3 regions of the Mumia spirodelae genome follow, and region 3 is predicted to be linked to each of the others. Evidence: predicted binding sites of a transcription regulator. Region 3 holds the regulator's gene; each other region holds the start of a gene.

Region 1 (3,830 bases), on a different contig from region 3:
GGCCCGCTGGTCAGGCGCAGCGACGTGCCGAGCTCGGCGGCGATGATCATCGCGAGGGTCGTCTTGCCGAGCCCGGGCGGCCCGGAGAGGAGGACGTGGTCGGGGGTACGACCGCGGGCGCGCGCCGCCGTCAGCATCAGGGCGAGCTGCTCGCGCACGCGTTCCTGACCGATGAGCTCGTCCAGCGAGCGCGGCCGCAGCGCCGCCTCGTACGCCTGCTCGTCGGTGATCGGGTCGGGCCCGACCAGTCGCGACTCGAGCTCGGCGCGCTCGGCCGCCTCGAGCCGGCTGGTGTCCTGGTCCTCCATCCCGCGGCTCCCCTCGCTCATGCCTTCGAGAGCGTACGCAGGGCCGCGCGCAGCAGCTCGGACACGTCGACGGAGCCCCTGCCCTCAGCCTGCTCGGCGGCGATCGGGACCACGGCGACGACGGCCGACTCCGCCTCACGGGCGCTCCACCCGAGACCGACGAGCGCGCCGTGCACCTGGGGACGCCAGTCGGCGTCGGCGGGCGCGGCGGCAGCCGGGGCAGCCTCCGGGGCGCGGGAGGTGAGCGCGGCCGCGCCGAGCCGGTCCTTGAGCTCGAGCACGATCCGCTGCGCCCCCTTGCGGCCGATCCCGGGCACCTTCGTCAGCGCGACGAGGTTCTCGTCGGCGACGGCCCGGCGCAGCCCCTCGGGACCGAGGACGGCGATAATCGCCTGGGCGACCTTCGGCCCCACGCCGCTCGCGGTCTGCGCGAGCTCGAAGGTGTCGCGCTCGTCCTCGTCGGCGAAGCCGTAGAGGGTCATCGAGTCCTCGCGGACGACCAGGCTCGTCGCCACCTGTGCCTGCTCGCCGTGACGGAGGTCGGCCAGGGTGCCGGGCGTGCACTGCACGAGCATCCCCACCCCGCCGACGTCGAGGACGGCGGAGTCCAGGGCGGTGGAGGCGACGGTGCCGCGGACGAAGGCAATCATCGTGCCTTCCTTTCAGGGGATGGGGTGTCGGGAGATCGGCGTGCAGAGGACGTCCGGCCGGGGAGCCCAGGCTGGACCCGCGGGGCTCCCGGGATGCGGGAACGGATCGGCTCGGCGGCCGTACGGAGCGTGGCCGACGGTCGGCGGGCAGCGGCGAGGGCGTCGTCGAGCCGACTCACCGACGTCCCGCGCCAGACGTGGCAGATGGCGAGCGCGAGCGCGTCGGCGGCGTCCGCCGGTCGCGGGGCCTTCTCGAGACCGAGGATGCGGGTCACCATCGCCGTGACCTGCGCCTTGTCGGCGCGGCCGTTGCCGGTGACGGCAGCCTTGACCTCGCTCGGAGTGTGGAGGACGACCGGCAGCCCGTGCCGGGCGGCGACGACCATCGCGACGCCGCTGGCCTGCGCCGTGCCCATCACGGTGGAGACGTTGTTCTGGCTGAAGACGCGCTCGACCGCGACCACGTCCGGCCGGTGGGTCGCGATCGCCTCCGTCAGCGCCTGCTCGATCGCGAGGAGCCGGTGCGCGACGTCGTCGCCTGCAGGCGTCCGGATCACGTCGACGGCGACCGCGCGGAGCGTACGACCGACGCGGCCGTCGACGACCCCGACACCGCACCGGGTCAGGCCGGGGTCGACCCCGAGGACGCGGGTGGTGCCGGTGCTCATGCCACCTCGTCCGTGGCCGCCAGCGAACACATGTTCGACACCCTAGCCGCGCGGCGACCGATCGACGGGACGACGCGCCGGGGACGAGAAGACCCCTCCGCGGGGGCGGCGCGGAGGGGTCTCTCGTCGGGGGTGGACTACTTCTTGAAGGCGTCCTTGACGTTCTCGCCGGCCTGCTTGAGGTCGGACTTGCTCTGGTCGGCCTTGCCCTCGGCCTCCTGGGACTCGTCGCCCCGCGCCTTGCCGGCGGCCTCCTTGGCCTTGCCCTTGAGGTCCTCGCCCGTGTTCTTGAGCTTGTCGTCCAGACCCATCGCAGTCATCTCCTCGAGATCGGTGGAACTTCGCGACAGGCCTGTACCCAGCTGGTCGCCGGTCTAACCGACGAAGTCTCAGGGAGTGCCGCCACCGAGCGGGGCGCCCCCGGCGCCCTGGCCGGGTGCTCCCCAGCCACCGGTCGTGCCAGGACCTGGCTCCGGCTGGTACGGCCTGTGGTCGCGGCCCTGCTCGTCGGAGAACGCCGCGGCACGGATCGCCGCGGCGAGCGCCTCGATCCGCTCCGCCACCGCCTCGCGGCCGTGCGGGGCGGGCTCTGCGTGGATGACCGTGCTGTCGCGCCAGACGACGATCGGTCGTCGACCGAGATCGCCGGTCGGGCTCGGAGTCGTGCCGGCGAGCTCGGGCGCCCACGGGGCGGAGTCGGAGTGGGTCCGCCGCCACGGACGTGCGACCCTCCAGCGGCTGCCACCGGGCGTGACGAGGTCCATACCGCATCCTGGCAGGACCCGGGGTCACACCGGAAGGGGCGACCGCTGCCGGATCAGAAGGCCGGTCACACCCCTCCGAGCGGGCCGAGGCCGCGTCCCAGCGCCTCCCACTCGCTCCTCGCCCGTCCCCAGACACGCGGGTCGCGAGGCGAGCGCGGAGGGTCGTCCACGGTGCCCGCCGCCCACGGAAGGGCGTACAGGCCTTCGGCCAGCTCCTTGATGCGGCGCTCCGTCTCGCGGCGGCCGGCAGGCGCCGGCTCGACGTGCATCACGACGCCGTCGCAGGTGACGACGATCGGGCGGTGTCCGAGGTGGTCGGGCGGAGACTCGGCTCCGTCGACGAGCGCCGGCATCCACGGGACCACCAGATCGTCGTACGGCGGCCGCCGGCGCCGCGAGATCCTCCAGAACGTGCCCCCTGCACGCAGGATGTCCATACGGCGAATCCTGGCACCGCGGAGCGTCAGGCGGAAGGGTCTTTGGCCTGCTGCCAGTCGGGGCCGAGCTGGTAGGGGTCGCCGGTGGTGTCGACCAGCGTGGTCGCCGGACGCTGCCGGATCTCCTCGGCGACGGCCCGGATGCGGGCTCGCGACGCCCGCCACCCCTTCACCCGCTCGGTGCCGACGACGGTGCCTCCGCGGCGGACGACGATCGTCCAACCGACGAACAGCGCACGGGCGAGGACGATGACGGGCAGGAGCAGCAGCAGGATCGCCAGCTCGAGTCCGACGAGGACGAACAGCACGCCGCCGACGACGACCACCGGCAGCACGAAGACGAGCCAGAGCGTCAGCAGGATCGGGTCGTCGGGGACGTAGGAGCCCCCGCCGCCCGGGCTGGGCACGTAGTCGAGCAGGCTCTTGCTGCGCATCCTCCACGGCAGCCACCGCCGCCGCACACGCCAGGTGACGCCGTCGGCGTCGCGTACCTTCACCAGGTTGCTCCGTTCTGCTGGGCGGGGAGACTACCCGAGAGCCGACGGGCCTCGGCGACCTCGTCGGGCGCTCCCGCGTCGCTCGGTGGGCGTCGGCTGGGGTCGGTGGGCGCCGTCAGCCGACCTGCGCCATGACCTCGTCGGAGGCGTCGAAGTTGGCGAAGACGTTCTGGACGTCGTCGCAGTCCTCGAGCGCGTCGATGAGGCGCAGCACCTTGCCGGCGGCGTCCGCGTCGACCTCGACCGTCATCGACGGGACGAACGACGACTCCGCGGAGTCGTAGTCGATCCCGGAGTCCTGGAGCGCCGTACGGACCGCGACGACGTCGCCGGCCTCGCTGATCACCTCGAACGAGCCGTCGAGATCGTTGACCTCCTCGGCGCCGGCGTCGAGGACGACCTCGAGGACGTCGTCCTCGGTGAGCGTCCGCTCGCCCTGCTCCGCCGGCAGGATCACGACACCCTTGCGGGAGAACATGTAGGACACCGAGCCCGGGTCGGCCATG
Region 2 (3,830 bases), on a different contig from region 3:
GCGCTCGCGCAAGGGTGTCGATGCGGTGCTCGAGGATCTGGCACACGGTCGGACGCGCCGCGTGGTGCTGCTCGTGGTCGAGGAGTGCGATGACGCCGTCGATCCCCAGCGCGCGCAGCCGGACCGTGATCGCGCTCGGCGTCAACTGGTCGTAGTCCGCGAGCGGAAGGTTCGTCGGCATCGGCAGGGCCTCCCTCCGGCGCTCGCCTGACGGGTACCCCGCGACCAGGCACCGATGCCTTCGACGTCACACGACCTGGAGCTGCTGACGCTCGAGCTCGAGCAGCACGGACCAGTCCACGAGCGCCTCGTCGTCCCAGTCCACGTCGACGCCGGCCGCGGACTGTGTCGCCGCCGCGGGGGCAGGTGCGGTCGCCGGCGCGGGCGCAGGCGCTCGGGCAGCAGGACGCGCGCCGTTGGCCGGACCTGCGAGCAGGTCGCGCAGGATGCGGAGCCGTTGTCGCGCGAGATGTCGAGCCGTGCGGCGTTCGTCCGGGAGCGGCGTGCCGCCGGCGAGGGTGAAGAGCGTCGTGCCGTCTCCGGCCGAGCGGGCGTGCAGCCGTCCCGCGTGCACGAGGTGGTGGCAGCGGGCGCACAGTCCGACGAGCGTGTCGAGGTCGGTCGACCCCAGGTCACGCGCCCACCAGTCGAGGTGGTGGATCTCGAGGGAGACGTTGCTGCAGCCCGGGTTGGCGCAGCGCCCCTCCTGCCGGGCGAGGATCGCCTTGCGTTGCGGGAGCGTGGCGAGCCGCTCGCTGCGTCCGACGTTGAGGACCGCGGCCTGGGGCAGGGCGCCGGTGGTGAATCCGGCCGTCAGGATCCCGGTGACGTCGCTGTCGCACAGCATCGACCCGAGGAGACGGTCGCCGATGACGCCCCAGCCCTCCAGCCGCGCCGGCTCCGCACCAGGCCGACCCTGAAGCCGGTCGAGATCGACGGTCACCTGCAGCTGAGGACGGATGCCCTTGCGCGTCGGCAACCCGTGATCGAGCACCGTGTCGAGCAGGGCCTCCAACCCCGCGACCCGGCGCTCTGACGGCGCCCGGCGGTCGTCACGGCCGGTGGCACGGCCCAGAGAGTCGAGCACCGTCTTGAGCTTGGCACCGGTCGTGACGTCGAGGAACCCGTCGACGACGAACCCGTCGCCCACCCTGCTCACCTGCAGGTCACGCTTGTCCATGCCACGGATGTAGGCCTCGTCGAGGCTGTCGGGGTGGATCGCGTCGATCCACGACCGGATCTCCTCGCGCAGCGCGGGCGGCTCGTGCGACTCGGCGACGGAGACGAGGTAGTCGGTGCCGAGCGTGATGATCTCCTCGCCGCCCTTCTTGAGCCCGGTCGAGAACTCGTGGACGTGGTCGAGGCGGACACGACCGGCGTTCAAGGCCTCCCGGAGCGGTGGGAGCGTCCGCATCGTCCGGCCGGCCGTCACCAGCCTCCCCGCCTCCGCCGACGAGAGGTTGAGCTCGCGACGAGCCCACGCCTTGACCGTGGGTGCCCCGTCGTCCTCCGGTCCCCCGCTCGCCGCGAACGACGACATGGCCTCCGCCTTGACCCCGTCGAGGAGGTCCTGCGCCGTCTGCACCGCGCGGATGAGCGAGGCCTTCTCCGCGTTCGTAGCGAGCTCGAGCGAGGTCCCAGCGAGCGCGACGACAGCGTCGCCCAGCGCATCGACGAGCACGGCTTCAAACATGGATACATCGTATTCGATCATCTGTTCGAGCACAAGAGCGACGATGGTGAGCGACCGGCTGGCCGGGATCGACCGCATCGGCGGCGACCCCCCGGCTGCGCACTCTCCTCGAGTCGAGCGTCGAGGAGCGCCCGGCGCACACGGGCAGCGCGTCAGGCGAGGCCGTCGCGGCGCAGGAGGAGCCAGAGCTCGGCAGCCACGTCGGGGTCGTTCAGATCCAGCCCGAGGACCGAGTGCGCACGAGCGATCCGGTGGCGCAGCGTGTTGCGGTGGACGCCGAGCTCGCGCGACGCCGGCTCCCACTGACCCCAGTTGCGCAGGTACGCGGCCACCGCTCCCGTCAGGTCCGCCCGTCCGTAGTCCCCGAGGCGACGCAAGGCGTGGTCGAGACCGGAGGTCCGCAAGGACCGCTTCTCGAGGACGCGCGTGCTCCCGCGGGCCAGGCCGTCGAGCAGCCGCTGCAGACCGACCCGGACGTCGTGGACCCGATCGAGCGGGACCGCCTCGGAGACCAGGGAGACGACGTTCGGGTCGACCTGCCGCAACGCGGTGCCCAGCCGAGCGGCGTCGGGCTTCTCGCTCGGAGCCAGGAACCACAGCGCGTCCGGGTCGTGCCACCCGGCGACCACTCCGGGACACCACTCGCGCACGACCTGGTCCACGGCCACGGGGGCGGTGCTCTCGACGACCACGATGCGCATCTCGTGAGCGATCGCGATGTCGAGCCGGGACGCGAGGCGTGCCGCCGCGTCGGGCAGCCGCATGTCGACGAGCATCGCCACGGCCTGCGCGTGACCCTGGCTCCGGGCCTGGTCCTGGTCGCGTCGCAGCGTGCCGAGGGTCAGCAGGGCCGCCGCTGCGAGCCCGACGCGGTGCTGGGTCCCGGTGAGCCGGTTCTCGGTCCCGATGAGGAGGTGCCCCACGACGCGCTGCCCCAGCGTGATCGGGTAGCCGATCGACGAGCCCTCGGCGCGCTCGAGGGTGAGCGGCGCGGTCGACGCCTGCCGCGACGACGACCGCAGCTCGGCGGCCACGTCGACGGCGTCCTGCAGGCGGCCGGAGGGATGGACGTGCTCCACCTCGCCGGTCGGGCCGAGCATCGCCGCCCATCCCCGCATCGCGTACGCCAGCGAGCGCAGCGTGGCCGACACGGGATCGCCGGAGAACGCCGCCTTGACGAGCTCGCTGTGCGCCATCACCGCTTCACCGAGGTCGCGGCGCTCGGCCTCGGTGCGCAGCTTCCAGTACGCCTTGGTCACGTCGAGGAACGCACCCTCGGGAGGGACGACCAGGAGCGCCAGCCGGGCGCGCGCGCAGACCTCGCGCAGCGCCAGCGGGACACCTTCCAGGCTGGGCCCCAGACCGAGTCCCAGGGCGGCGACCTCGGCGCCGCAGAGGCGCGCGACGTACTCCTCGATGCCGGCCTCGTTCCGAGGGAGGGAAAGCCCCGTCGTGAGCAGGAGCTCGCCCCCGCTGAGGTACGGCGTGGGGTCGGCGAGGTCACTTACGTGGACCGCACTCACAGGCTGGTCCGGGGCGTCCTGAAGGGGCAACAACCTCAAGACATCAGGGATCTCCGCACAGAGCTGCGAGACAGCAGGGAGATCCATGGACGCATCTTATGAGACCGCACTCTCACACGTGGACACCGGGCCGGGTCGAACCGCACAGGTCGCCCGACTTTTGTGCATCTCGTCCAACGAACGTGCCCCGGGTCACTGGGCAGCATGTGCGCATCGGTCAACGTCGACCGGCCTTCTCCCCCCACGGCCTGATCGCCTCCTGGAGGATCCATGACCCGAAACCTCTTCGCTCGGACACGCACCCGTGCGCTCTCCGTCGCCGCGGCCGCCGTCCTCGCGGCGAGCCTCACCGCCTGCAACGGCTCGTCGTCCTCCGATGCGACCTCGGAGCGCGACGCGGAGGTCGTCAACAGCGCCCCCGCAGCCGACGGCGCCATCGACGAGCTCAACTGGGGCGTGCCGTTCGGCGAACCGCCGAGCGTCGACCCCGCCGCCGGCGGCGACAGCAGCGCCAACCTCATCAAGGCGAACGTCTGCGAGCCGCTGCTCCGCCTCAACGACGACTACACGATCAGCCCGGCGCTGGCCGAGTCGTGGGAGTACTCGGACGACAA
Region 3 (3,830 bases):
CGAGGTGACCGCCCCCGGGCGCATCCCGACGCCGTCCGAGCGGCTGGCCGACGCGCTGTCGCTGATCCGGGACGCCGCACGGGACTGCCATGCCGCGATCCCGAAGGAGCCCAAGGACGCCGGCGACGGCGATGCCGCCCGCCAGCAGGCCAAGGCGATGGTCGACGACGTCCGCAAGGTCGCGGAGCGGATGGCCGCGACGTCGGACGGCGACGTGATGTGGATGGCCGAGCGCGACGGCTCCCGGGGCGGCAACGAGCTGCGGGTCGCGCCGGTGGACGTGGCGCTCACGCTGCGGGACAAGCTGTTCGGCGAGAACACCGTCGTGCTCACCAGCGCCACGCTCAAGCTCGGCGGCGGCTTCGACCCGGTCGCGCGCACGGTGGGGTTGTGGGCGTCGGACCGCGTCGAGGACGGGGCGGCGGCGGACAACGGCGCGCGGACGGACAACGGGTCGCGGGCGGACAGGGACGGCGGCGCCGAGGACGACAGCGACCGGCCACCGGCGTCGTACACCTGGAGGGCCGTCGACGTGGGGTCGCCGTTCGACTACGCGAAGCAGGGCATGCTCTACGTCGCGCGGCACCTCCCTCCGCCGGGACGCGACGGCATGAGCGCTGCGGCGCTCGACGAGATCGTCGACCTGGTCACGGCGGCCGGTGGACGGACCCTCGGCCTGTTCTCGTCGCGCCGGGGTGCGGAGGCGGCGACGGAGGCCGTACGCGAGCGGATGCCCGACCTGGAGGTGCTGTGCCAGGGCGACGCGCAGCTGCCCGAGCTCGCGCGCCGGTTCGTCGAGGACCCGCGGACGTGCCTCTTCGGGACCTTGAGCCTGTGGCAGGGCATCGACCTGCCGGGGGAGACGTGCCAGCTGGTCATCATCGACCGCATCCCGTTCCCGCGCCCCGACGACCCGCTGATGAGTGCCCGCCAGCGGCTGGTGGAGCGGCACGGCGGCAACGGCTTCATGCAGGTTGCGGCGACGCACGCGGCGCTGCTGCTCGCCCAGGGAGCCGGTCGCCTCATCCGACGCGCCGACGACAAGGGCGTGGTGGCGGTGCTGGACTCGCGGCTCGCGACCGCCCGCTACGGCGGGTTTCTCGCGTCGTCGATGCCGCCGATGTGGCGCACGGTCGACCGCGACCTCGTGCTCGGGGCCTTGCGGCGGCTGGACGCGGCGGCGAGCGCGGACTGAGCTGCGGCGCGCGCGGCGCGGGTACCCCAGCGACGGAGAACTGACCCGACCGAGCACGGTCGGGTCAGTGGGGGTTCGGTGGGGTACCCCAGCCGGTCCGCCGCGATCGCGCCCGGATGCGGCTGAGTCAGAGCGCTCGCACGGGCGCGAGACCGAGGGGCTCTCGCGCCCGTGCGCACACGGTGCGTGGGGTCAGACGCGCCGCATGACTGTGGTGACCTTGCCGAGAATCGTGGCGTCGGTGCCGTCGATCGGGTCGTACGCCGGGTTGTGCGGCAGCAGCCACACCTTGCCGTCCTTGCGCTGGAGCGTCTTGACGGTCGCCTCCCCGTCGAGCAGGGCGGCGACGATCTCGCCGTTCTCGGCGGTCGGCTGCTGGCGGACCACGACGTAGTCGCCGTCGCAGATCGCCGCCTCGAGCATCGAGTCGCCGCGCACCTCGAGCATGAACAGCGTGCCCTCGCCGACGAGGGTGCGGGGGAGCGGCATGACCTCTTCGACCCGCTCCTCGGCGAGGATCGGGCCACCGGCGGCGATGCGGCCGACGACCGGAACGTACGCCGGAGCGGGCCGCGAGTCGCCGGCGCCGGTCTCGTCGAAGCCGAAGTCGAGGGCGTCGCCGATGGAGCGCCGTGCCGCGAGCACGTCGGGGAGGAAGACCTCGATCGCGCGCGGCCGGTTGGGGTCGCGCCGGACGAAGCCGTTGCGCTCGAGGACCTTGAGCTGGTGCGCGACGGACGAGACGCTCGCGAGACCGACCGCGGCGCCGATCTCGCGCATGCTCGGCGGGTAGCCGCGCTGCTCGATGGACTCGCGGATGATCTCGAGGACGCGGCGCTGACGCGGGGTCAGTCCGCTCGCGTCCGGCGGTCCGTCGGGAAGCTCGGAAACCTCGGCTCTGGTCATGGCCCTGACCCTAGACCTGGGCGGCGACACGATCAAACATATGTTCGACCCGCGTGTCGTCGCAGGTCGGCGCGACACGTCGAAAGTTTGTTCGAACGGATGCTTCCGTTTCTGTCAGTGGGTGTGATTAAGTTCGTACGCATGTTCGATCGAACGCGTGTTCGGCTCCGAGTTCGGATCCACGAGCTGATCAGCCGCCTCGCCTCGGTCGGACAGGCCGTACGAGTCCGAGACATGGAGGACACGATGAGCACCGTCCGCAGCACCCTCGAGCACCCCGTCGACCGCACCGTGGTCGTGATCGACACCCCGCTGATGCGCTCCGTCGAGCGACACCCCGCGGGCCGAGGATTGCGCGACGGCCAGCGTCCGACCACCCCGCCGCGTCCTCGTGCGCAGCGGCAGCCCGTCGACAGGACGCGGGGGCGCTCGGGCTACCGGCTGACGCGCCGGGGGCGGTTCGTGGTGTTCCTGGTGGCGCTGCTGGCCTTCGGCGGTCTGACCGTCGGTCTGGGCACGCAGGTCATCGCCACCTCGGAGAAGGGGGAGCCCGTTCCGAGCCGGCCCGTGACCGTGCAGCCGGGCGAGACGGTGTGGGACCTCGCCGCCGACGCCAACCCCACGGGCGACATCCGCGAGACCGTGCAGGACATCGCCGACCTCAACGCGCTCCCGAGCGCCGGGGAGATCGGCGCGGGCGAGACCATCTACGTCCCGATCTACTGAGCCGCGGCTCCGACCCCGTCCGCTGCCGCGGACACCTCCCGGAGCCACCGGCCGGCCGCGCGCATGTCGCGCAGGACGTCGTCCCGCAGGCCGGGATCTGCGTCCTCGTCCCACTCCGCGACGACCGCGTACGCGAGGGTGCGGGCGGGGCCGGACACGAGCCCGACGTCGGCGCGCACGGTGGAGATCGTGCCGGTCTTGTTCCAGAGGACGAAGCCGCGGTCCGGCTCCGCGTGCGCGAGCGGGTCGAGGCCGAAGGCGCCGGCGACCATCGACAGGTCGGCGTTGGCGCTGAGCCAGCCGCTGACGCTCTCGCTGACCGCGGGTGACACGATCTCGCGGCGGTGCAGCCGCGCGCAGAAGTGTGCGAGATCGGTGGCGCACCCGACGGACAGCGTCGGCGGGTGCTCGGGACCGCGGTCGTCGCGCACCCGGTCGAGCAGGCGGCTGCGCTCCATCCCGATCCGCGCCGCCGTCGCTGTCACCGCGTCCAGTCCGACCCGGCGCAGCAGCACGTTGGTGGCCAGGTTGTCGCTGACCGCTCCGACCAGGCTGCAGACGTCCGCGACGGGCAGGGTGTCGGTGGCGAGCCGATACCAGAGGCCCGAGTCGGCGACCCAGTCCTCCTCCGTACGGGCGAGCGGCTCCGCCGGGTCCAGCCGCTCCGTGGCGATCTGGTGCGCCGCCTCCACGAGCAGCACCAGCTTGCCGATGCTCGCCGTCGGCAGGACGAGCTCCGACTCGAGGGCGACCAGGACGGCGTCGGAGTCGGCGTCGCGGATCTCGACCGACCAGCGGACGTCCTCGCGCAGCCGGGGGAAGGGCGGCACGGTCACGCGTCCACCTCCGGCGCGTCCGGCGTACGGTCCGCGTGGCCGAGCGGTCGATCCGGGTCGATGCGGTCACGGACCCTGCGCTTGAGCTCGGCGGCGTCCGGGAAGCCGCCGTCGATCGAGCGGTCCCACACGACGTCGCCGTCGACGGTGATCCGGAAGACGCCCCC

Evidence for each region. The regulator LexA, encoded in region 3, represses DNA repair genes until DNA is damaged. The targets are predictions, from matches to a motif close to TCGAACANNTGTTCGA.
Region 1: the regulator LexA is predicted to act here: its motif matches at 1,649-1,664, upstream of ruvC (crossover junction endodeoxyribonuclease RuvC).
Region 2: the regulator LexA is predicted to act here: its motif matches at 1,707-1,722, upstream of ACQSSQ_RS21320 (HNH endonuclease signature motif containing protein).

The regions. Positions count from the first base shown of each region.
Region 1 is NZ_JBODSD010000001.1:1,819,222-1,823,051, reverse strand. It holds gene ruvB (Holliday junction branch migration DNA helicase RuvB) at 1-329, opposite strand, end outside; gene ruvA (Holliday junction branch migration protein RuvA) at 326-958, opposite strand; gene ruvC (crossover junction endodeoxyribonuclease RuvC) at 955-1,626, opposite strand; gene ACQSSQ_RS08885 (CsbD family protein) at 1,764-1,937, opposite strand; gene ACQSSQ_RS08880 (hypothetical protein) at 2,016-2,390, opposite strand; gene ACQSSQ_RS08875 (hypothetical protein) at 2,456-2,827, opposite strand; gene ACQSSQ_RS08870 (hypothetical protein) at 2,854-3,324, opposite strand; gene ACQSSQ_RS08865 (YebC/PmpR family DNA-binding transcriptional regulator) at 3,440-3,830, opposite strand, start outside.
Region 2 is NZ_JBODSD010000005.1:248,972-252,801, forward strand. It holds gene ACQSSQ_RS21315 (DUF8129 domain-containing protein) at 1-181, opposite strand, end outside; gene ACQSSQ_RS21320 (HNH endonuclease signature motif containing protein) at 248-1,693, opposite strand; gene ACQSSQ_RS21325 (PucR family transcriptional regulator) at 1,846-3,303, opposite strand; gene ACQSSQ_RS21330 (ABC transporter substrate-binding protein) at 3,487-3,830, shown strand, end outside.
Region 3 is NZ_JBODSD010000004.1:101,786-105,615, reverse strand. It holds gene ACQSSQ_RS18460 (ATP-dependent DNA helicase) at 1-1,195, shown strand, start outside; gene lexA (transcriptional repressor LexA) at 1,388-2,101, opposite strand; gene ACQSSQ_RS18450 (LysM peptidoglycan-binding domain-containing protein) at 2,348-2,827, shown strand; gene ACQSSQ_RS18445 (serine hydrolase) at 2,821-3,663, opposite strand; gene ACQSSQ_RS18440 (Rdx family protein) at 3,660-3,830, opposite strand, start outside.